DNA from 4 places in the Streptomyces sp. NPDC048636 genome. Region 2 is predicted to be linked to each of the others. Evidence: riboswitches for the same ligand, from Rfam matches in the RefSeq annotation. Region 2 holds a riboswitch; each other region holds the start of a gene.
The links. Region 2 has a riboswitch for cobalamin ahead of AB0C66_RS14840 (CoA-acylating methylmalonate-semialdehyde dehydrogenase). Riboswitches for the same ligand answer to the same signal wherever they lie in the genome.
Positions count from the first base shown of each region.

Region 1: linked by a shared signal. The riboswitch ahead of cobN (cobaltochelatase subunit CobN) and the one ahead of AB0C66_RS14840 (CoA-acylating methylmalonate-semialdehyde dehydrogenase) in region 2 are both predicted to bind cobalamin.
Region 3: linked by a shared signal. The riboswitch ahead of AB0C66_RS29655 (CbtB-domain containing protein) and the one ahead of AB0C66_RS14840 (CoA-acylating methylmalonate-semialdehyde dehydrogenase) in region 2 are both predicted to bind cobalamin.
Region 4: linked by a shared signal. The riboswitch ahead of metE (5-methyltetrahydropteroyltriglutamate--homocysteine S-methyltransferase) and the one ahead of AB0C66_RS14840 (CoA-acylating methylmalonate-semialdehyde dehydrogenase) in region 2 are both predicted to bind cobalamin.

Region 1 is NZ_JBEZHR010000016.1:138,039-143,819, reverse strand. It holds gene cobN (cobaltochelatase subunit CobN) at 1-2,706, opposite strand, end outside; cobalamin riboswitch at 2,738-2,888, opposite strand; gene cobG (precorrin-3B synthase) at 2,935-4,446, shown strand; gene AB0C66_RS31300 (precorrin-8X methylmutase) at 4,443-5,084, shown strand; gene AB0C66_RS31295 (precorrin-2 C(20)-methyltransferase) at 5,081-5,781, shown strand, end outside.
Region 2 is NZ_JBEZHR010000004.1:475,827-481,607, forward strand. It holds gene mmsB (3-hydroxyisobutyrate dehydrogenase) at 1-411, opposite strand, end outside; gene AB0C66_RS14830 (enoyl-CoA hydratase/isomerase family protein) at 408-1,484, opposite strand; gene AB0C66_RS14835 (acyl-CoA dehydrogenase family protein) at 1,481-2,629, opposite strand; gene AB0C66_RS14840 (CoA-acylating methylmalonate-semialdehyde dehydrogenase) at 2,635-4,158, opposite strand; cobalamin riboswitch at 4,384-4,558, opposite strand; gene AB0C66_RS14845 (NAD(P)H-binding protein) at 4,618-5,457, opposite strand; gene AB0C66_RS14850 (AraC family transcriptional regulator) at 5,573-5,781, shown strand, end outside.
Region 3 is NZ_JBEZHR010000014.1:194,266-200,046, forward strand. It holds gene metE (5-methyltetrahydropteroyltriglutamate--homocysteine S-methyltransferase) at 1-286, shown strand, start outside; gene AB0C66_RS29650 (histidine phosphatase family protein) at 296-865, opposite strand; cobalamin riboswitch at 931-1,090, shown strand; gene AB0C66_RS29655 (CbtB-domain containing protein) at 1,126-1,350, shown strand; gene AB0C66_RS29660 (CbtA family protein) at 1,399-2,181, shown strand; gene AB0C66_RS29665 (Rieske 2Fe-2S domain-containing protein) at 2,412-3,950, shown strand; gene AB0C66_RS29670 (hypothetical protein) at 4,086-4,553, shown strand; gene AB0C66_RS29675 (2-aminoethylphosphonate ABC transporter substrate-binding protein) at 4,558-5,616, opposite strand; gene AB0C66_RS29680 (ABC transporter permease subunit) at 5,632-5,781, opposite strand, start outside.
Region 4 is NZ_JBEZHR010000014.1:188,413-194,193, reverse strand. It holds gene metE (5-methyltetrahydropteroyltriglutamate--homocysteine S-methyltransferase) at 1-1,967, opposite strand, end outside; cobalamin riboswitch at 2,128-2,314, opposite strand; gene AB0C66_RS29640 (GNAT family N-acetyltransferase) at 2,476-2,985, shown strand; gene AB0C66_RS29635 (S1 family peptidase) at 3,089-4,429, shown strand; gene AB0C66_RS29630 (SDR family oxidoreductase) at 4,548-5,342, shown strand; gene AB0C66_RS29625 (hypothetical protein) at 5,489-5,722, opposite strand.

The sequences.
Region 1 (5,781 bases), on a different contig from region 2:
GCCGGGCTCGACGGGCTCGAGCCCGGTCACCCGCCGCGAGGCGTCGTCCCACACCGGGCGGATGCCCAGCAGCGCCAGCGCCTCCGCCACGTCGTCGCCGGAGGTGCGCATCGCACTGGTGCCCCACAGCGAAAGGCCGACGGAGGTCGGCCACCGGCCGTCGTTGTCGGCGCGGTAGCGCTCCAGGAGCGAGTCGGCGAGCGCCTGGCCGGTCTCCCAGGCCAGGCGGCTGGGTACCGCCTTGGGGTCGACGGAGTAGAAGTTGCGGCCGGTCGGCAGCACATTGACCAGACCGCGCAGCGGGGAGCCGGACGGGCCCGCCGGGACGAAGCCGCCGCCGAGCGCGTGTACGGCGTGGTCGATCTCGTCGGTGGTGGCGGCCAGCCTCGGCACCACTTCGCGGGCGGCGAAGTCGAGGATCGCGCTCACCGGGGTGCGCTGCGCGTCGGGCAGGGTGAGGACGGCCTTCTCGACCGCCTCGGGGTCCCAGTCCGCGTCCTCCATCGCCTGGACCAGTGTGCGGGCGCGCTCCTCGGCGTCGTCGGCACCGGTGCGGGTGGCGGCGGACTCGTCCAGGCCGAGCGCCTCGCGCAGCCCGGGGAGCGCGGTGGTGCCGCCCCAGATCTGGCGGGCGCGCAGGATGGCCAGCACCAGGTTGACACGTGTGGGTCCGGTCGGGGCGGCACCGAGGACATGCAGACCGTCGCGGATCTGGGCGTCCTTGACCTCGCACAGCCAGCCGTCGACATGGAGCAGGAAGTCGTCGAAGCCGTCGTCGTCGGGGCGGTCCTCGAGACCGAGGTCGTGGTCCAGTTTGGCGGCCTGGATCAGGGTCCAGATCTGGGCGCGGATGGCGGGCAGCTTGGCCGGGTCCATCGCGGAGATGGCGGCGTACTCGTCGAGCAGCTGCTCCAGGCGCGCGATATCCCCGTAGGAGTCGGCGCGGGCCATCGGCGGCACCAGGTGGTCGACCAGGGTGGCGTGGACCCGGCGCTTGGCCTGGGTGCCCTCGCCCGGGTCGTTCACCAGGAACGGGTAGACCAGCGGCAGATCGCCGAGCGCGGCGTCGGGGCCGCAGGCGGCGGACAGCCCCGCGTTCTTGCCGGGCAGCCACTCCAGGTTGCCGTGTTTGCCCAGGTGCACCATGGCGTCGGCGCCGAAGCCGCCGTCGGCCCGCGGGGTGGCCATCCAGCGGTAGGCGGCCAGGTAGTGGTGGGAGGGCGGCAGATCGGGGTCGTGGTAGATGGCGATGGGGTTCTCGCCGAAGCCGCGCGGCGGCTGGATGACGATCAGGAGGTTGCCGTGGCGCAGCGCGGCCAGCACGATATCGCCGTCCGGGTTGCGGCTGGTGTCGACGAACATCTCGCCGGGCGGCGGCCCCCAGTGCTCCTCGACCGCGTCGCGCAGCTGCTCGGGCAGGGTGGCGTACCAGCGGCGGTAGTCGGCGGCGGGGACGCGGACCGGGTTGGCGGCGAGCTGCTCCTCGGTCAGCCACTCCTGGTCATGGCCGCCCGCGTCGATGAGGGCGCGGATCAGGTCGTCGCCGTCGCCGGAGACCAGACCCGGGACCGCGTCCGGCCCTTCCTCCGGGCCGAGGTCGTAGCCCTCGGCGCGGAGCCGGCGCAGCAGGGCGACGGCGCTGGCGGGGGTGTCGAGGCCGACGGCGTTGCCGATCCGGGAGTGCTTGGTCGGGTAGGCCGAGAGCACCAGCGCGAGACGCTTCTCCGCGGCGGGTATGTGGCGCAGCCGGGCGTGTCGTACCGCGATTCCGGCGACACGCGCGGCGCGCTCGGGGTCGGCGACGTACACGGGCAGCCCGTCCTCGTCGACCTCCTTGAAGGAGAACGGCACGGTGATGAGACGGCCGTCGAACTCGGGGACGGCGACCTGGGTCGCGGCGTCCAGCGGGGAGAGCCCCTCGTCGTTCGCCTCCCAGGCGGTGCGTGAACCGGTCAGACACAGCGCCTGGAGCACGGGGACGTCGAGCCGGGCGAGCGCGCCCGCGTCCCACGCCTCGTCGTCGCCGCCCGCGGAGGCGTCGGCGGGCCGGGTGCCACCGGCGGCGAGCACGGTGGTGACCACCGCGTCGGCCGCGCCGAGGGCCTCGATCAGCTCGGTCTCGGGGGCGCGCAGCGAGGCGACGAAGAGCGGGAGCGGACGGCCCCCGGCGTCCTCCACGGCCCGGCACAGGGCCTCGACGAAGGCCGTGTTGCCGCTCATGTGGTGGGCACGGTAGTAGAGCACCGCCACGGTGGGGCCGCCGGCCGTACGCGCGGTGCGGTCCAGCGCGCCCCAGGTGGGGGCGGGGGCGGGCGGTGCGAAACCGTGGCCGGTGAGCAGCACGGTGTCGGAGAGGAAGCGGGCCAGCTGATCCAGGTTTCCGGGACCGCCGTGGGCGAGGTAGGCGTGGGCCTCGGCGGCGATACCGACCGGGACCGTGGACGCCTCCATGAGCTGGGCGTCCGGGGCCTGTTCACCGGTGAGGACCACCACGGGACGGTCGCCCGCGAGCAGTACGTCGAGCCCCTCCTGCCAGGCGCGGACACCGCCGAGCAGCCGTACGACGACGAGGTCGACGCCCTCGAGGAGGCCGGGAAGGTCGTCGAGTGCGAGCCGGGCCGGATTGGCCAGGCGGTACGGCACCGGGCCCGTGGCGGCACGGGCACTGAGCAGGTCGGTGTCGGACGTCGACAGCAGCAGAATCATGGCTCGGCGCCTTCCTCGGGGTCCGCGCCCCGGGCGGGTTGAAGACGGCGGGAGTTCCTGGCTCGCCCGGCTGCTGCCGTGCTCACAGTGGCGGGACCGCGCCGGAATCACACCGGCTTCCTCCCCTGACGCCGTCTGTTGCGTCCGGCGAGCCGGGACGGCCCGCCGCTGAGCATAGTAAGCGTTGCTGACCTGCCACGGGACGGAGAGGGCCGGGGAATCGTCGGTATGCTCGCCGCCATGCCCCTCCCCCCGACAACCGTCCCACCAGGGGATCAAACGCCCGTCGCCGGTGTCCGGGCCCGCTCCGCCGCGGTCCGGGCGGTCTCTGCCGCTCGCGGTGGGCGCGATGACGCATGCCCCGGCGCACTGCGGCTTCACTCGGCGCATGACGGCGCACTGGCCCGTATCCGGCTGCCCGGAGGCTTGCTGACGGGTTGTCAGGCCGAGGCGCTCGCCGGGGCGAGCGAGGAGTTGGGCGATGGCCGGGTGGACCTCACCTCCCGGGGAAATCTCCAGCTGCGCGGGCTGGACGAGGGGTGCGGAGCGCGGCTGGCGGAGCGGTTGCGGACGGCCGGACTGCTGCCGTCGGACGCGCACGACCGGGTGCGCAACATCGTGGCGTCACCGCTGGCCGGTCTCGACGGCGCCGGACACGCCGACACCTCCGTGTGGGCACGGGAGTTGGACGCGCTGCTCTGCGCGGCCGGACCCGGCGAGTCGACGGGCTTGTCGAGATTGTCGGAGTTGTCGGGGCGATTTCTGTTCGCGCTGGACGACGGACGGGGCGATATCGCCGCCCTGGGCGCGGATGTGACATTGATCGCAACACCGGACGGCGGCGCCGTACTGCGGATGGGATCCGCCGGATCCGAAGGTCCGGCCGGTGCCGTGGTGCGTGTCACGGCGGCCGGGGACGCACCGCGCGCCGCCGCGCTGGCGGCCCTGGAATTCCTCATCTGTGCGGACGAAAGCGGCATCCGGGCCTGGCGGGTGTGGGAGCTCCCCGCGCAACACGCCGTGACGGCCGAAGGATTGGCGGCACGACTCGGCGAGGCGGGCATCGGTCATCACACGGACACCGGCCCTGAACCACCTGAACTCGGTCCGGGAGCGGCACACCACGGCCCCACGCCGGGGACGGTGGCCGGACCGGACGGGCGCCACACGGTGTCCGTGGCGGTGCCGCTCGGCCGGATGAGCGCCGCACAGTGGCGGCTGCTCGCCGCGCTCGCCTCCCGGGACGGGGCCGATGAGCTGCGTGTGACACCCTGGCGCGGCGTGGTGCTCCCGGGGTTCACCCGGCAGGGCGCCCTGGCCGCGGCGGACACACTGGCCGAAGCCGGGCTGGTGACCGATCCGGACTCACGGTGGCTCGGCGTCGGTGCCTGCACCGGTCTGCCCGGCTGCGCGAAGTCGCTGGCCGATGTGCGCGCCGACGCCGAGCGGACGGTGGCGGGCGCCGCGGCGGACGGCGGGCCTCATACCGCCTTGCCGCCGGTGTACTTCTCCGGCTGTGAGCGGCGCTGCGGCCATCCGGGCGGCCACTGGGTGGACGCGCTGGCGACCGGCGAGGGCTATCGCGTCACCGTACGGGGCACAGCGGAGACGGCACCGGAGACGGCGGAGTCTCCCGGGCCCACGGACGGCGCGGACGGAACAGGCTCGGACGGAACAGGCGTGGACGTGACAGCAGAGCAGGTGGCCGACGCCGTGGCGGCGGCCCGCGGAACGAGATGATCGAGGGCACAGTGTTCGACTACGAGAAGGACGGGGCGGCCATCTACCGCGCGTCCTTTGCCACCATCCGCGCCGAGGCGGATCTCGGTGGCCTCCCCTCCGACGTCAGCCAGGTCGCGGTGCGGATGATCCACGCCTGCGGCATGGTCGACCTGGTCCGGGACCTCGGGTACTCGTCCGAGGTGGTCTCCCGCGCCCGCGCCGCGCTGCGCTCCGGCGCGCCCATCCTGTGCGACGCGCAGATGGTCGCCAGCGGTGTCACCCGCAAGCGGCTGCCCGCCGGCAACGACGTGGTGTGCACCCTGTCCGACCCCGGGGTGCCGGAGTTGGCGCGGGAGATGGGCACCACCCGCAGCGCCGCCGCGCTGGAGCTGTGGCGGGACCGGCTGGAGGGTTCGGTGGTGGCCGTCGGCAACGCTCCCACCGCGCTCTTCCGGCTGCTGGAGATGATCGAGGAGGGCGCGCCGCGCCCGGCCGCCGTCATCGGGGTGCCGGTCGGTTTCATCGGCGCCGCCGAGTCCAAGGAGGCGCTGGCCGGACATCCGGCGGCGCTTGACCATCTGGTGGTGCGCGGCCGACGCGGTGGCAGCGCCATGGCCGCGGCCGCGGTCAACGCGATAGCGAGCGAGGCAGAGTGAGCGAGCAGCAGCAGGGCCGGCTCTACGGTGTGGGGCTCGGCCCCGGCGATCCGTCGCTGATGACGGTGCGGGCCGTGGAGGTCATCGCCGAGGCCGACGTGATCGCGTACCACAGCGCCCGGCACGGCCGGAGCATCGCGCGTGCCATCGCCGAACGGTATCTGCGGCCCGAGCACATCGAGGAGCGGCTGGTCTACCCGATCACCACCGAGTCCACCGATCACCCCGGCGGCTACCGGGGCGCGATGGAGGAGTTCTACGCCGAAGCGGCGGCCCGGCTCGCGGCCCATCTGGACGCGGGGCGCACGGTCGCGGTGCTCGCGGAGGGCGATCCGCTCTTCTACGGCTCCTATATGCATATGCACAAGCGGCTGGCCGAGCGCTACCCGACCGAGGTGATCCCCGGGGTCACCTCGGTGAGCGCCGCGGCCGCACGGCTCGGGGCACCGCTGGTGGAGGGCGAGGAGGTGCTGACGGTGCTTCCCGGCACGCTGCCGGAGGAAGAGTTGACCGCCCGGCTCGCCTCGGCGGACGCCGCGGCCGTGATGAAGCTCGGCCGGACCTTCCCGACGGTGCGCCGTGCCCTGGAGCGTTCGGGGCGGCTGGCGGACGCCCGGTATGTCGAGCGCGCCACGATGGGCGCGGAGCGCACCGCGCCGCTGGCCGAGGTGGACCCGGCGACGGTGCCGTACTTCTC
Region 2 (5,781 bases):
ACCGCCCGCCATGAAGGTCAGCGTGGCCTGCTCGGCACCGACGACCCCACCGGATACCGGCGCGTCCAGGGCCCGCATCCCGGCGGCGACGGCCTGCTCGTGGGCGGTGCGGGCGTCGGCGACGTCGATGGTCGAGCAGTCGACGAAGAGGGTGCCGGGCCGGGCGGCGGCAAGAATCCCGCCGTAGAGGTCCAGGACATGGCCTCCGGCGGGCAGCATGGTGATCACCAGATCGGCGTCGGCCACAGCCGATACCGCGGATCCGGCGGCCTCGACCCCGGCTCCGGCTGCGGCCTTCAGGGCCGCGGGCACCAGGTCGTAGCCGCGCACCGAGTGGCCCGCCGTCACCAGGTTGGCCGCCATCGGGCCGCCCATATGTCCCAGTCCGATGAACGCGACGGTCCTGCTCACCAGGGCACCTCCTGTGTCACGTGGGGTGTGGCGAGGCCGAGTTCGCGCTCGCCGAGAGGGGTGAAGAAGCGTTCCACGTCCGCCTCGGAGACCTCGTCCAGCGTGGCCGGGGACCAGCGCGGCATCCGGTCCTTGTCGATGACCTGGGCGCGGATGCCCTCCACGAGGTCGGGTGCGGCGAGGGCGGCGCAGGACACGCGGTACTCCTGGTCCAGCACCCGCTCCAGGGGGCCGAGCCCGGGGGCCCGGCGGAGCGCCGCCAGGGTGACCTTGACCGCGGTGGGCGACTTCGCCAGCAGGGTCGCGGCGGTCTCCTTCGCGGCCGGGTCGTCCGCTGCCAGCAGCCTCCGGACGATTTCCTCGGCGGTGTCCGCGGCGTAGCAGGGGTCGATCCAGTCCCTGTGCGCGGTGAGTTCACCCGGCGGAGGCTGCGCCACATGGCGGGCGAGGGCCTCGTGTACCGGTGTGTCGGCGAGGTCCTCGATCAGCCGCGGCAGGGCGTCGGAGGGGACGAAGTGGTCGGCCAGTCCGCACACCAGGGCGTCACCGGCACCGGCTTGGGCACCCGTCAGGGCCAGGTGGGTGCCGAGTTCGCCGGGTGCGAGAGCGAGCAGATAGGTGCCGCCGACGTCCGGGATGAAGCCGATGCCGGTCTCCGGCATGGCGATCCGGGTCCGCTCGGTGACGACACGGACACCGGCGTGCGCCGAGACCCCCACGCCGCCTCCCATGACGATCCCGTCCATGACGGCGACGTACGGCTTCGGGTAGCGGGCGATACGGGCGTTGAGCCGGTATTCATCACGCCAGAACGCGGCCGAGGCCGTCCCGTCGCCGTCCCGGGCGTCCTGGTGGATGGCGCGGATATCGCCGCCCGCGCACAGGCCCCGCTCCCCCGCGCCGGTGAGTACGACGGTCTCGACGGCCGGGTCGCTCTCCCAGGCGGTCAGCGCCTCCTCGATCCGGCACACCATGGCGTGGGTGAGGGCGTTGAGAGCGCGTGGCCGGTTGAGGGTGACATGGGCCGCCCGGCCCTCGGTGCGCAGCAGTACGGAGTCCTCGTCGCGGGTCATCCGAACGCCTCCGTCAGGCCACGGGCCACGATGATCCGCATGATCTCGTTCGTTCCTTCCAGGATCTGGTGGACGCGCAGGTCACGGACGATCTTCTCGATGCCGTACTCGCTCACGTACCCGTAGCCACCGTGCAGTTGGAGGGCGCGGTCGGCGACGGAGTATCCGGTGTCGGTGGCGCTGAGCTTGGCCATCGCGCACAGATACGGTGCCTGTGGATCGCCCCGGTCCAGGGCCTGGGCGGCCTGGTGGACCAGCGCGCGGGCGGCGGCGAGTTCGGTCGCCATATCGGCCAGGCGGAACCGGAGCGCCTGGGCGTCCAGCAGCCGGTGGCCGAACGCCTCCCGGTCGGCGAGGTGGGCCAGACTGCGGTCCAGGGCGCTGCGGGCGCCGCCGAGGGAACAGGCGGCGATGCCGAGACGGCCGCCGTTCAGGCCGTTCATCGCGATACGGAAGCCGTCCCCGGTACGGCCGAGGAGCCGGTCGGCGGGCAACCGCACGTCCTCCAGGACGACTTGGCGGGTGGGCTGGGCGTTCCAGCCCATCTTCCGCTCGTTCGGACCGAAGGTGAGGCCGGGGTCGTCCTTGTCGACGAGGAACGCGGAGATCCCGTCGGCGCCCTCGCCGCCGGTGCGCGCCATCACCACATACACCTGGGAGGCGCCCGCACCGGAGATGAACTGCTTGACGCCGGTGAGCACCCAGTCACCGCCGTCCCGGACGGCCCGGGTGGTCAGGGCCGCCGCGTCCGAACCGGCGCCCGGTTCGGTGAGGCAGTAGCTGGCGAGGTCCTCCATGGCGCACAGCCGGGGCAGCCACCGCTCGCGCTGGGCCGCGTCCCCGTAGTGGTCGACCATCCAGGCGACCATGTTGTGGATGGAGAGGTAGCCCGCGATGGACGGGCACCCCGAGGCGAGGGTCTCGAAGACCAGGACGCCATCCGCCCGGGCCAGTCCGCAACCGCCGGACGCCTCGCGGACGTAGACCCCGCCGAGCCCCAGTCCGGCGGCCTTGCGGAGCACATCGAGCGGGAAGTGTTTGTCCTGGTCCCATCGGACCGCGTGCGGGGCGAGATGGTCCTGGGCGAAGTCGAGTGTGGTCTCGACGAGGGCTTGCTGCTCGTCGGTGAGCAGGGTGGTGGTCATCGCGCTCATCCCATCGTGGGAATGGTGAAGCTGGCCCCCTCGCGCAGCCCGGCGGGCCAGCGCGAGGTGACGGTCTTGGTGCGGGTGTAGAAGCGGATGGCGTCCGGGCCGTGCTGGTTGAGGTCGCCGAAGCCGGAGCGCTTCCAGCCGCCGAAGGTGTGGTAGGCGACGGGTACCGGGATGGGCACGTTCACGCCGATCATGCCGGTGTTCACCCGCCGGGTGAAGTCGCGGGCGGTGTCGCCGTCCCGGGTGAAGATCGCGACGCCGTTGCCGTAGGCGTGTTCACTCGGCAGGCGCAGCGCCTCCTCATAGTCCGCGGCGCGCACGACACAGAGGACGGGGCCGAAGATCTCCTCCTGGTGAACGCGCATCCCCGGGGTGACCCGGTCGAAGAGCGAGGCACCGGCGAAGAAACCGTTCTCATGGCCGGGCAGAACGAACTCCCTGCCGTCGACGACGAGTTCGGCGCCCTCCTCGACACCGAGGTCGACATAGGACCGCACCCGGTCGACGGCGTCCCGGCCGACCAGCGGGCCGAAGTCGGCCTCAGGGTCGTCGCTGCGGCCGATCCGCAACGTGCTGATGCGTTCCTTCAGACGGGAGACGAGGGCGTCGGCGGTGTCCTCGCCCACCGGGACGGCGACCGAGATCGCCATACAGCGCTCACCCGCCGAGCCGTATCCGGCCCCGATCAACGCGTCGACGGCCTGGTCCATATCGGCGTCCGGCATCACGATCATGTGGTTCTTGGCGCCGCCGAAGCACTGGGCGCGCTTGCCGTGGGCGGCGGCGGTGGCGTAGACGTGCGCGGCGATGGGCGTGGAGCCGACAAAGCCGAGCGCCGCGACGCGGGGATCCTCCAGGAGGGTGTCCACGGCCTCCCGGCCACCGTTGACCACATTGAGGACACCGGGCGGCAGACCCGCCTCCAGGAACAGTTCGGCCAGCCGCAGCGGGACGGACGGGGCGCGCTCGGAGGGTTTGAGGATGAAGGAGTTTCCGCAGGCCAGGGCCGGAGCCGCCTTCCACAGAGGGATCATCGCGGGGAAGTTGAACGGGGTGATCCCGGCCACCACACCGAGGGGCGCCCGCAGCGAGTGGACGTCGATGCCGGTACCGGCGTTGTCGGTGAACTCGCCCTTCAGCAGATGCGGGATGCCCGCGGCGAACTCCACGACCTCCAGTCCGCGCTGGAGGTCGCCATGCGCGTCGGCGACCGTCTTGCCGTGTTCGGACGACAGCAGCCGGGCCAGGGTGTCCTTCTCCCCCTCGACGAGCTGGAGGAACCGGAGGAGGACCCGGGCGCGGCGCTGAGGGTTCCACTCTCCCCATGCGCGCTGCGCGTGCGCGGCGTCGGCGATCGCCGCCTCGGTCTCCGCCCGGCTCGCGAGGGGGACACGGGCCTGGATCCCGCCGGTGTTGGGGTCGTACACCTCGCCGTAGGACCCCGAGGTGCCGGGGGTGTGCTTGCCGCCGATGAAGTGGGTCAACTCACGTGTGTGCGGGGGGTGTTGCTCGCGGACCATGAATGCCTGCTCTCGTCAGGTGATCCGGATGGCGCGCCGTCCCGCCGCACACGGACGCGGGGCGTACGGGTGCGAGGGCGGCGCGAGATCGCGTATGGCGGTGAACCGTCAGGTGGTGACGGCCGGATGCCGGAGAACTCCTCGGCGCGGCAGCGCCCGCAGGGCGGTTCCGCCGGGATCGTGAATGCGCACCGGTGCCATGCGTGTCAGCTCCATCCTCGTGGAAAACACGGAACATCCCGCGGCCGGTATCCTGACTCCCGGATCAGCGCGCGCCGTCCGCCTTCCCGACATCCAGCTCGTCAGTGGCGTTCTGCTCGACGGCGTACTCCCCGGTCACAGTGGCGGGACCGCGCCGGAATCACACCGGCTTCCCTGCACCGCGGGCCTTCCCCACGACTATATAGTTGGACGTCCTAGTAAATCCAGCACATCCCGCACACCGGCCGTCGGCCCGGATCAGTGCGGCGCGTACGCATCGAAGTCGGTGCGGGCGACGTACGCGGAGAAGTCGCGGGGCGAGCGGCCGAGCGCCTTGTACACGCCATCGGTAACCGTCGCCCCGCGCTCTTCGCGGATGTGCCGGAGCACGGTGATCACTTCGTCGGCCACCGAGTCCTGGTATCCGGCAGTGGCCAGGTCGGCGCGGTAGGCGTCCTCGGTCACGGGGACGAAGCGCAGCGGCCGACCCGCGGCGCGGGCGATCTCCGCGACGGCCTCGGCGAAGCTCAGCGAACGCGGTCCCGACAGGATGTAGGTCTGCCCGGTGTGCCGGTCGTCGATGAGTGCCTCGGCCGCGACGTCGGCCAGGTCGTCGAGGTCGACGAAGGGTTCCCGGCCATCACCGGTGGGCAGCCGGAGCTCGCCCTGCTCGCCGAGGAGGGGGGCGAAGAAATCGAGCTCGGTGAAGTTCTGCGCGAACCAGGTGGGGCGCAGGATCGTCCAGCGCAGCCCGGAAGCGGTCACGGCCTCCTCGGTGGCGAGGTGTGCGCCGCCCATTTCGCCCCACGGCCGGGCGGAGAGCAGCACCAGGCGTCGGACTCCGGCGCGGCCAGCCGTGGCGGCGAAGTCGCGGACCTCGGCCGGTGCGCCGGGGCCTTGCGAGTCGACGACATAGACGGCGTCGATGCCGGTCAGGGCCGGCTGCCAGGTGGTGCGGTCGGCCCAGTCGAAGCGGACCGGGCCCCGCCGTGAGGCCACGGCGGGTTCGAGACCGCGCCGGCGAAGAGCGGCGGCGACGCGGCGGCCGGTCTTACCGGTACCACCGAGGACGAGAACGTGGGGAAGGTTTGTCGTCATGTCTCCAGCACACCTCGCTGGTGCGGCACAAGCGATGGCTGATGCGATCGATTCGATGTCCGCCCGTCTCATCCGAGCTGGTTTCCCGCCCGGGACGTCCGTACGCTGGGACGGCATGGATGATGTGTTGTCCGGACTGCTCCAGGACATCCGCGCCCACGGCGGGCTCTTCGACCAGTCGGCCCTCGTCCCTCCGTGGTCCCTGCGTTTCGGTGACGGGGCGCCGCTGTCCCTGCTGACCACGGTCCGCGGCGACGCCTGGCTGACGCCGGACGGCGAGGAGGCCGTGCCGTTGCGACAGGGCGATGTGGCGATCCTCGTGGG
Region 3 (5,781 bases), on a different contig from region 2:
GGCGGCCCGTTCGCATATGCAGGTGGCCGGGGAGCTGGCCGGGGCCGGGTATCCGCGCGAGGTCGGCCCCGGGGTCTATGACATCCACTCCCCGCGGGTGCCGGGCACCGACGAGGTGGCCGCCCTGTTGCGCAGGGGTCTCGGGGCCATTCCGGCCGAGCGGCTGTGGGTCAACCCGGACTGCGGTCTGAAGACCCGTGGCTGGCCCGAGGTGCGGGCCTCGCTGGAGAATCTGGTGGCCGCCGCCCGGGAGGTGCGGGCCGCGCCGCCGGGAAGCGCCGGCTGAGGCCCCGGCTCACTCCGCCGCCGTCAGCGGCCGCCCGCAGCGCAGATTCCAGCGCCCGGCGCGGCCGCTGAGCTCGGTGGCGGTCAGCGGGGCGGTGTCGAGCCGCCAGAAGGTGGCGGCGGGGACGCCGAGGGCGTGCACCAGTGCCGCCCGGACCACCGGCGGGTCCGCGACGGCGAGCACCCTCTCCTCGTGCCCTGCCCGGTCCGAAAGCCAGGCCCCGACCCGCTCCAGCAGTTCCAGCAGTGACTCACCGCCGTGCGGGGCCGCCGCCGGATCGGTCAGCCAGGCCGCCATCTCCTCCGGTGTCTGGCGGCCGACCTCGTCCAGCGAGCGGCCCCGCCAGCGGCCCACGTCCAGATCGCGCAGTTCCTCGGTCACCGCGGCGTCCAGGCCCAGCGCCCGTGCGGTCCCGCGGCAGCGTACGGACGGGGCGGTCAGGCTGGTGTCGTGGTGCGGCAGGGCGCCCGCGGCGGCCTCGGCGCGGCGGAGGGCGGACGGGTCCGGCGGGGCGTCGTCGAACCTCACCTGCCGCAACGCGGCGTTGACCGCGGGCGTGACCAGCGTGATACGCACCACCCTGTCCCCCTCATCTGCACCATTCGCCCACGTAGGGGCGCACATTCTGCTACCCGCGCCGTAGCGGTGAACGACTGTCACGCGCTACCGTCTCATGACAACGACGGCGCGACGGAAGTCCGGTGAGAGCCCGGCACGGTCGCGCCACTGTGTGTCCGTCGGAGGATCCCGCACCCGGGAGCCGCCGCCGGACGAGTCAGACCCGGCGCCGTCGTTCGAGTACCCACGACCGGGACGCGCGTTCCCCAGGAGGTTCCACCATGGCTCAGTCCGCCGTTCCCGCGCCCAGCGCACAGCCGGTGCCGGAGATCACTCCGATATCGCTCAAGGCCATCGCCCCCTGGGCCGTCTTCTTCGGCATCCTCATGCTGATCCTGCTCTACTTCGTCGGCGCCGAGCAGGGCGCCACCGCCCTCGTCTCCGGCGAGGATGTGCACGAGTGGGTGCACGACGGGCGCCACCTGCTCGGTTTCCCCTGCCACTGACCCCGGCCGCACCCTCGTCACCTCCAGTTCAGGGGAATCGGAACCGTCATGAACTCCATATCCGTCCGGGCGTTGCTCGTCCGGGGCATGCTCGCGGGCCTCGCCGCCGGAGCGCTGGCCCTCGTGGTGGCCTATCTGCTGGGCGAACCGCGTATCGACTCGGCGATCTCCTTCGAGGAGGCGCACAGCCATGAGCACGGCGGCGTCGAACTCGTCAGCCGCACCATGCAGTCGACCGGTGGCCTCGCCACCGGGGTGCTGATCTACGGCGTCGCCTTCGGTGGCATCGCCTCACTGGCCGTCTGTGTGGCCCTCGGCCGCATCGGCCGGTTCGGGCCGCGCGCCACCGCCGCACTGGTCTCGCTCGGCGCGCTGGTGGCGGTGTACCTCGTGCCGTTCTTCAAGTACCCGGCCAATCCGCCGTCCGTCGGCGACCCGTCCACTCTCGACCAGCGCACCACGCTGTACTTCCTGATGGTGGTGCTCGGGGTGCTGCTGGCGGTGGCCGCGGTCATCCTCGGCAAGCGGCTGGCGCCGCGGCTGGGCAATTGGAACGCGGCCGTGGCCGCATCGGTGGCCTTCGTGGCGGCGGTCGGGCTGGCCTATGCCTTCCTCCCGTCGTTCAACGAGGTGCCCGAGCACTTCCCGGCGGCCCTGCTGTGGGAGTTCCGGCTGGCGGCCCTCGCCATCCAGTGCACCCTGTGGATCTCCTTCGGGCTGATCTTCGGCCAGCTCGCCGAGCGTCAGCTCACCCCGCGTCCGGCGGCCGGTACGGTCGACCGGACACCGGAGGCGGCCGACGCGAACGGCGCCGCCACCGCCGCCCGCTGATCTCACGGCCGATACCCGGGCCGCCACCGCATCCGGATTCCACCGGAGCGGTGGCGGCCCGGCGCGTTTCCGGACACCCGCGGTGGCCGCACCGATAGCACCCTCCGCACCGGGATGACCCGGGTGGCGGACCGCCGCCACCCGCGGAGCGCAACTACGGGTGCAGACCGGCCAGAACCCCCGCACGGTTGACATATCCGATGTCGCCTAGCTGGCTGGGGTGCTGTGGAATGCGCGTAACCGGACTGGGGCACGCTGGACTGTTCATCGAAACCGCGGCGGGATCGGTGCTCTGCGACCCGTGGGTCAACCCCGCCTTCTTCGGCTCATGGTTCCCGTTCCCGGACAACACCGACCTGGACTGGGCCCACTACGGGCGCTCTGCCGACTATCTGTACGTCTCCCATCTGCACCGGGACCACTTCGACGCGGAGAATCTGCGCCGGAACGTCCGCAAGGACATCACGGTGCTGCTGCCCGCCTTCGCCACCGATGAACTGGAGCGTGAACTGCGGGGGCTCGGCTTCACCCGCTTCCTGCGCACCCGGACCGGTGTGCCGGTGGAGCGCGACGGTCTGCGCATCATGATCACCGCGCTGACCGGGCCCGGTGACGGCCCCATCGGCGACTCCGCGCTCTCGCTCGACGACGGGCGGACCGTACTGCTCAACCAGAACGACGCGCATCCGCTGGACATCGCGGCCATCCGGGAGTTCGGCGAGGTGGACGCGTACTTCGTGCAGTTCTCGGGAGCGATCTGGTATCCGATGGTGTACCAGCTGCCGCTGTCCGCGAAGCAGGAGTTCGCCGCGCGCAAGCGCAAGGGCCAGTTCGAGCGGGCGCTGCGGTATATCGACGCGGTGCAGGCGGCGCATGTGTTCCCCAACGCGGGTCCGCCCTGCTTCCTCGACGAGGCGCTCTTCCAGCACAACGGCACCGGCCGGGACGGGGAGAGCATCTTCGTCGACCAGGTGGAGTTCCTGCGGGAACTGGCCGTGGCGCGGCCCGAGGTGCAGGCGCATCTGCTGCTGCCGGGCACGGTAGCGGAGCCGGAGGACACCGCGTGCAAGCTCACCCACCGCCATACCGACCGGGAGATCGACCATATCTTCCACGACAAGCGCGCCTATCTGGAGGACTTCGCCCGCCGACAGCAGGATGTGCTCGCCGCGGAACGCGCCGCGCGCTCCCCCGAGTTGCCCCGTGACCGGCTGCTGGCGGAGCTGAAGGAGTGGTGGGAACCGCTGTTGGCGCGCGCGGAGCACATCTGTACGGGGGTGGGCGGCCCGGCCCGGCTGGATGTGGGCGAGGTGCCGATCGTGGTCGACTTCCCGGCGCGGGAGGTCCGGCTGTGGGACGGGGAGCGCTGCCGCTACACCCTGTCCACCACGGGCGATCTGGTGGCCACCAATATCGCGCGGCGCGAGGTGGACTGGTCCAACAGCCTGCTGCTGTCGATGCGTTTCACCGCGAGCCGGATCGGACCGTACAACGAGTTCCTGTACGTGTTCTTCAAATGTCTGTCGATGGAACGCATCGAGTACGTGGAGAACTACTACGACGCGAGCCAGGACGACGGCCAGGACATCGAGACCGGCGGCTGGCGGATCCAGCGCCGCTGTCCCCATCTCAGCGCCGACCTCGGCCGGTTCGGGCAGATCGACGGCGAGGTGCTCACCTGCACCCTGCACGGCTGGCGCTACGACCTGACCACCGGACGCTGTCTGACGGCCGACGGGCACGACATCAGGGCCACTCCGATCCGCTGATATCTCGCGATCCGCAGATGCGAGCACTTCATGGATGAGGTGCTCGCATCTGCTGCTCGGCCTGGGGATCACGTGCCGCATCTGCGTTTGCACGAACGGCCGCCGCGGGTACCGTCATGCGGGAGGTGGATGCCCATGAGCCAATCCCTCGCGCCCGCCGGTCCGATGGCCGCGGTCGTCCTCACCGGCGATCTCGCCCGCCCGGCCCGGCTGACCGTGGCCGATCTGTCCGGCTGGCCCCGGCACCGGGCGGAGGTGAGCTTCGAGTGTGCGACCAGTGGTGTCCGGCGCCACCGTTTCGAGGGCCCGCTGCTGCATGAGGTGCTCCTCGGCGCCGGGCCGGGGTTCGACCGCACCCGGCGCAAGGACCGGCTGCGCTTCCTCATCGCCGTCACCGGTGCGGACGGCCATCGCGCCCTGCTGTCCTGGGGCGAGATCGACCCGGACTTCGGGCGGGCGCCGGTGCTGCTCGCCACCCGGATCGATGACACCCCGCTCGACCGTCACGGCCCGCAGCTGGTGCTGCCCCAGGACCGGTGCGGTGCCCGGCACATCAGCGGGATCACCGGTATCCGGGTCGACGGCGGCTATCCGGTGGTCTAGGGGGTCAGCTGCCGGTGGCCGACTTCCAGCCGTCGATGTACTCGTCGAGGTTCTCGTCGACGTCCTTCCAGTCGGGGTGGAAGACCTGGACGCCCTTCATGATCTCCTTCAGCGCGCGGGCGTTGGCGTCGTCGGTCTCGATGTCCGTACGGGCCGGGAAGCCGCCACCGATCTCGCTGACCTGCTTCTGCGCGGCCGCGCCGAGCAGGTGGTCCAGGAGCTTCTTGGCGTTCCCCTCGTGCGGGGCGTTCTTCACCAGGCCGGCGGCGTAGGGCAGCGGGAAGGTGCTGGGCTTGCCGCCCTGCTCGGCCGGGAACCATATGCCGAGGTTGGGCATGGAGCGGGACTGGGCGTAGTTCATCTGGACATCGCCGTTGGCGACATGGATCTCGCCCTTGTCGACCTTCGGCGCCAGCTTGCTGGTCGAGGAGGACGGGCCGACGTTGTTGGACTGGAGCTTCTTCAGGTAGTCCAGCGCGGCTTCCTTGCCGCCGAAGTCATGGATGGCCTTGAGCAGGACCGCGGTGCCGTCGCCCGCGACCCCGGGGGTGCTGTACTGCACCTTGTCCCGGTACGAGTCGTCGAGCAGCTGCTCCCAGGTGGTGGGCGGGGTCTTCAGCCTCTTCTTGTTGTAGATGAACCCGGCGTAGTTGTTGACGACGGAGGTCCAGGTGTCGTCGGCGGACCTGGCGGAGGCCGCGACCTTGTCCGCCCCCTTCGGCGCGTAGGAGCCCAGCAGCCCCTTGGCGTCGGCCTGCTGGATGAACGGCGGCAGGGTGACGAGCACATCGGCCTGGGCGTTGGCCTTCTCACGGACGGCGCGCTGCACGATCTCGCCGGAGCCGCCCTCCACGTACTTGACCTTGATGCCGGTCCGCTTCTCGAAGTCCTTGAAGACCTTGTCGTACCAGCCGTCGCCGTTCTCGCCCTTGAGCCCGTCGGCGCTGTAGACGGTGACGACCTTGGCGTTCGGATCGGCGGCGGCGCCACCGCAGGCGGTGAGGGACGCGGCGAGGGCGAGGATCCCGCCGACGGCGGTGATCGGCTTGAGTGCGCTGGACATGACGTTTCGCTTCTCCTAGCGGAAGGTGGCTCTGGTGCGGATGCGGGAGACGGCGAGCAGGACGAGCAGCGTCGTTCCCATGAGGACGACGGCGACCGCGGAGCCGGTGAAGAGGGAGCCCCGGTCGGTGGCCGAGAAGATCCGGACCGGCAGCGGCAGCCAGTC
Region 4 (5,781 bases), on a different contig from region 2:
TGGGTGTGGATCTGGGTGTCCGGGCGCACCCCGGAGGTGGTGAGCCGGAAAGCCTCGGTGGCCCAGGCCAGATAGCCGGGACGGTCGGCGGCGCGCAGCGGCAGGGTCTCCCGCAGGGCGGGCTCGTCGACCTGGATCACCGATGTCCCGGCCGCCTCCAGGTCGGCCACCTCGTCGCGCAGGGCGAGCGCCACCTGCCGGGCCGTCTCCGCGAGCGGCTGGTCGTCGCGGACGAAGGACCAGGCCAGCATGGTGACCGGACCGGTAAGCATGCCCTTGACCGGCCGGTCCGTGAGCGACTGGGCGTACGCGGTCCAGCGGACCGTCATCGGCTCGGGGCGGGAGATGTCCCCGGCCAGGATCGGCGGACGGACATAGCGCGTGCCGTACGACTGGACCCAGCCGGACTGGGTGGCCAGATAGCCCGAGAGCCGTTCGGCGAAGTACTGCACCATGTCGTTGCGCTCGGGTTCGCCATGCACCAGGACGTCGATCCCGGCCTTCTCCTGGAAGGCGACCACCTCCCGGATCTCGGCGCCCACCCGCTCCTCGTACCCCGCGGTGTCCAGCCGCCCGGCCCGCAGTCCGGCGCGCGCGGTGCGCAGTCCGTCCGTCTGCGGGAAGGAGCCGATGGTCGTGGTCGGCAGCAGGGGCAGCCGCAGCCGGGCCCGCTGGGCGGCGGTGCGTTCGGCGTACGGCAGCGAGCGGCGCGCGTCGGCCGCGGTGACGGCGGCGGTACGGGACCGCACCGCCGGGTCGCGGGTGAGCGTGGACCCGGCCCGCGAGGCCAGATCGGCGCGGTTGGCGGCGAGCCGTGCGGTGATGGTGTGCGTACCGTCGGCCAGTCCGCGGGCGAGGGTGGCCACCTCGTCGGTCTTCTGCCGGGCGAACGCCAGCCAGCGCGCGATCTGCGGATCGACCTCGCGCTCGGCCCTGGCGTCCAGCGGGACGTGCAGCAGCGAGCAGGAGGCGGAGACATCCACCCGGTCGGCGAGGCCCAGCAGGGTGCCCAGGGTGGACAGCGACGCGGACAGGTCGTTGATCCACACATTGCGGCCGTCCACCACCCCCGCGACCAGCCGCTTGCCGGGCAGTCCGCCCACCGCGGCGAGATCGTCGACCTGGGCGGCGGCCGGTCCGGTGAAGTCCAGCGCCAGCCCCTCCACGGGGGCCTTGGCCAGCACCGGAAGGGCCTCCCCGAGCCGGCCGAAGTACGAGGCGAGCAGCAGCCGGGGCCGGTCGGTCAGGGCGCCCAGCTCACGGTAGGCACGTGCGGCGGCGTTCAACTCGGCCGGGGTGCGGTCCTGGACCAGTGCGGGTTCGTCCAGCTGCACCCAGGTGGCACCGGCCGCCCGCAGATCAGCCAGCACCTCCGCGTAGACCGGGATCAGCCGGTCCAGCAGGGTGAGCGGCTGGAACGAGGCGTCCACCCCGGGTGCGGCCTTGGCGAGCAGCAGATAGCTGACCGGGCCGACCAGCACCGGGCGGGCGGTGTGGCCGAGCCCGAGGGCCTCCTTCAACTCGGCCACCTGCCGGGCGGAGTCGGCGCGGAAGACGGTGTCCGGGCCCAGCTCCGGCACCAGGTAGTGGTAGTTGGTGTCGAACCACTTGGTCATCTCCAGCGGGGCCACCTCGCTGGTGCCGCGCGCCATGGCGAAGTAGCCGTCCAGCGGATCGGCCGCGACGGCGGCGCGGTGGCGGTCCGGTACGGCACCCACCATCACACTGGTGTCCAGTACGTGGTCGTAGAGCGAGAAGTCACCGGTGGGCACCTCGCCCACCCCGTCGTCGGCGAGCTGCCGCCAGTTGGCGCGGCGCAGCCCGGCGGCGGTCCGGCGCAGCTCCTCGGCGGTGACCCGGCCCTTCCAGTAGCCCTCGACCGCCTTCTTCAGCTCCCGGTTCGCCCCCTGGCGGGGGTAGCCGTACACGGTCGCCGTGGCGGTGGTGGCCGCGGAATCGGTTGTCACGGAACTCTCCTTCGCGAGCACTCGTCATGAGGTCCCGGGACCGGGCCGAGGGGTGCGGAGGGAGGCGAGGACGGCGTGACACCTCAGGTGTCCGCCCGCGCCGCCGACCCGCCCTCGAGGTCACCGAGACATCCGCGCGCGGACCTCCGCGCACGGGCAGTGGCAGGTCTTCGGACTCACGGGCGCGCCTGCCGATCCCGGAAGGCACCTACTGGCCGTCGCTTCCCAGACCCGGCCGGGCCCAGTGCGTATGACGGCGGTCGTTCCCGCTCACCGCTGCGGGGCAGTCCCGGATTCCCACCGGGTTCCCTCTTACGACGCGTCTGCCTGGCGGACAGGGCGAACCAGCTGCGCGTCCCAGCCTAGGCGTCCGGTGCGGCCCGGGGGAAACCGGCCCGCGGGCATAGGAGTTCACTTCGGCGGAATGATCTCTACAGACCGTCGCGACCGACGCAGACCCGCCGCGACCGATGTCAGCAGACCGATGTCAGCAGAGGAGCTGAACCGCATGTCCCAGGTACGCCGGGCCCATCTCTCCGACCACCGCGCCATCGTCGAGCGCGTCCAGACGTGGTGGGGCGATTCGCGCACCCCCGAACAGGCCCGTGAGCTGTCCCTGTTGCTGCCCAAGCTGTTCCTCCAGTTCTTCTCCGGCACCAGCCTGGTCCGGGAGAACGCGGATGGATCCATCGCCGCCTTCCTGGTCGGCTTCTACTCCGCCGACAACGACGACGAGGCGTATGTCCACTTCGTCGGCGTCGACCCGGCCCTGCGCGGTCAGGGCGTGGCCCGCGGGCTGTACGCGGAGTTCTTCCGGCGCGCCGCGGAGGCGGGCCGCGGTGAGGTCCGCGCCATCACCTCGCCGCGGAACACCGGCTCCATCGCCTTCCACCGCGCCATGGGCTTCGCCCTGGAGCCGGGCGACCGCGAGCTCGACGGTCTGCCCGTGCACGGCGACTACGACGGCCCGGGGCAGCACCGGGTCTGCTTCCACCGGCCGATCACCCGCACGAAGTGAACAACCCGCGCCCGCGGTGAGCGCCACGCCGGTCCGGCCCGTATAGGGAGAAGGTCCTCGCCGTCCGGGGCCCGGGGCGGATCGACGTGAAGGAGGCAGGGTGGTGAAGCACACGCGGCGACGCGTGCGCCATGGCGTACGGTTCGCGGCCGTCGGGGCGCTGGTGGCCGGCGGTCTGATGGTCTCGCAGTCGGTGTCGAACGGATCGGTCCAGGGGTCCGGGGGAGGCGATGCGCCCAGGGTCCTCGGCGACCGGGACGCGGGCCTCGGCGGCCGTCTGGAGACGACGCTCGGCGCCTCCCGTACGGCCGGGAGCTGGCTCGGGACCGATGGGCGTACGGTCGTCGCGGTGACCGACGAGAAGGCCGCCGCCGAGGTCACCCGGGCCGGGGCACACGCCAAGCGGGTGCGCTACAGCATGGAGCAGCTGGACTCCGCGGCGCGGACGTTCCGGGCCGCGCCCCGGGTGGCCGGGACCGCGTGGATGGTGGATCCCACCTCCAACAAGGTCGTGGTGCTCGGCGACAGCACCGTCTCCACCGACCGCTGGTCACGGATGAAGGGCGTCGGCGCGCGGGTGGGCGGGGAGGTGCACATGGAACGCACCACGGGCGCGTTCACCACCAGAACCACCGGCGCCTCGCCGATCTTCGCCACCGGCAGCCGCTGTTCCGCCGGGTTCAACGTGACCGACGGACAGAACGGCTACATCCTGACGGCCGGACACTGTGGCCCCAACGGCACCAGCTGGTTCACCGACACCTCGGGGAAGACCGGTATCGGCACCACCGTCCAGAGCAGCTTCCCCGGCAATGACTTCTCCCTGATCCGCTACGACAACGGAGCCCAGGACCGCAGCGGTGTGGTGGACGTCGGCGGCGGCCGGACGGTGCGGATCACCGGGGTCGCGGACCCCGTCGTGGGCCAGGAGGTGTTCCGCAGCGGCAGCACCACCGGGCTCCGCTCCGGCAAGGTGACCGGGCTGAACGCCACCGTCAACTACCCCGAGGGCACCGTCAGCGGCCTCATCCGCACCACCGTATGCGCCGAGCCCGGCGACAGTGGCGGTCCGCTGCTCGCCCAGGGCGTGGCGCTCGGGGTCACCTCCGGCGGCAGCGGCGACTGCGACCGGGGCGGAGTGACCTTCTTCCAGCCCGTCACCAAGGCGCTCACCGCCCTCGGGGTGACCATCCCGGGGGCCAAGACCGGCGGCGCCAAGGCGGGCGGCGCGCCCACCGGCCCCGCGGGCGGCGCCGTCGCCCCCGACGGCACCGGGACCGAGGACCGCTCGCTCTCCGTCGACGGGGTGGTGAACCGCTTCCGGGACCTCGGCCCCGGAGCGCTGATCATCGGCGCCGGACTGGCCGGGCTGCTGGCCACCCTCACCATCCGGCCCGGCCGGAAGCGCCGTTACCCCGACCACTACTCCACCGGCTGGCGCTGAGCGGGTCCTCCGCCCCGGCGCGCCGTGCCCGTGCACTGCGCCGCGGTGGAGGACCGGTTGCGTACGGTCGGGGCGTGCGTACCGCCGAACGACGGCGATGAACAGGAAGGGCACAGACGTGCGGATCGACCTCACCGGCAGGACCGCTGTTGTCACCGGCTCCTCCCAGGGTATCGGCCTCGCCATCGCCACCGGTCTGGCCGAGGCCGGTGCCACCGTCGCCCTGACGGGCCGTCGTGCGGAGAGCCTGGCCGCGGCGGCGGACCGGCTGCGCGAACAGGTGCCCGCGGCCGACGTCCTCACCGTCGTCGGGGACCTGACCGCGGAGGAGGGGGCCGCCACGCTGTACGACGCGGTGCCCGCCGCCGACATCCTCGTCAACAACCTGGGCATCTTCGGCGCCCAGCCGCCGCTGGAGATCACCGACGCCGAGTGGCGCGCCTATTTCGACACCAACGTGCTCAGCGCCGTACGGCTGATCCGCGCCTATCTGCCGGGGATGACCGAACGCGGCTGGGGGCGGATCCAGAACATCGCCAGCGACTCCGCCATCGTCATCCCGGCCGAGATGATCCACTACGGAATGTCCAAGACGGCCCTGCTCGCGGTCTCCCGGGGCTTCGCCAAGGAGGCCGCCGGGACCGGAGTGACCGTCAACTCCGTGATCGCGGGCCCCACCCACACCGGGGGAGTGGAGGACTTCGTACGGCAGCTGGTCGGCGATGAGCTGCCGTGGGACGAGGCACAGCGCGCGTTCATGCGGCAGCACCGTCCGCAGTCCCTGCTGCGACGGCTCATCGAGCCCGAGGAGATCGCCCATATGGTCGTCTACCTCAGCTCGCCCCAGGCGTCGGCGACGACCGGCGCCGCGGTGCGGGTGGACGGCGGCTATGTGGACGCGATCGTGCCCTGAGCACCCGGCCCGGCCCGGACACCGGCGGGGCGCCCGGGTCGCATACCGCGACGCCCCGTGCCACCGGGCCGCCCTGCACCACAGGCATCACAGCCGAGATGGCCCCCGCCGTCACGGGAGCCATCTCGGCGATAGGGGTGCCGCGGTCAGAGCGTGTGGTGATGCCGGTGCTCCGGGTCCTCGACCACGGGCGCCTGGGCCGTCGGCGAGATCACACGCCGCCGCTTGTAGACGCTGACGTACGCGGCCATGCCGATGACACCGACGGCCATCAGGATCAGACCCACCAAGTGGACGTTGAGGCCATTGGCGTCCCAATCCGTAGCGAAGGTGAGGATGCCCCCCACCGCGATCATGAGTATGCAACCACCCAAGCCCATGGGTATGCCTCCGTACACGAGTTGGCTGATCCGGGCTGGTAGGAAGTCGGGTACCCGCA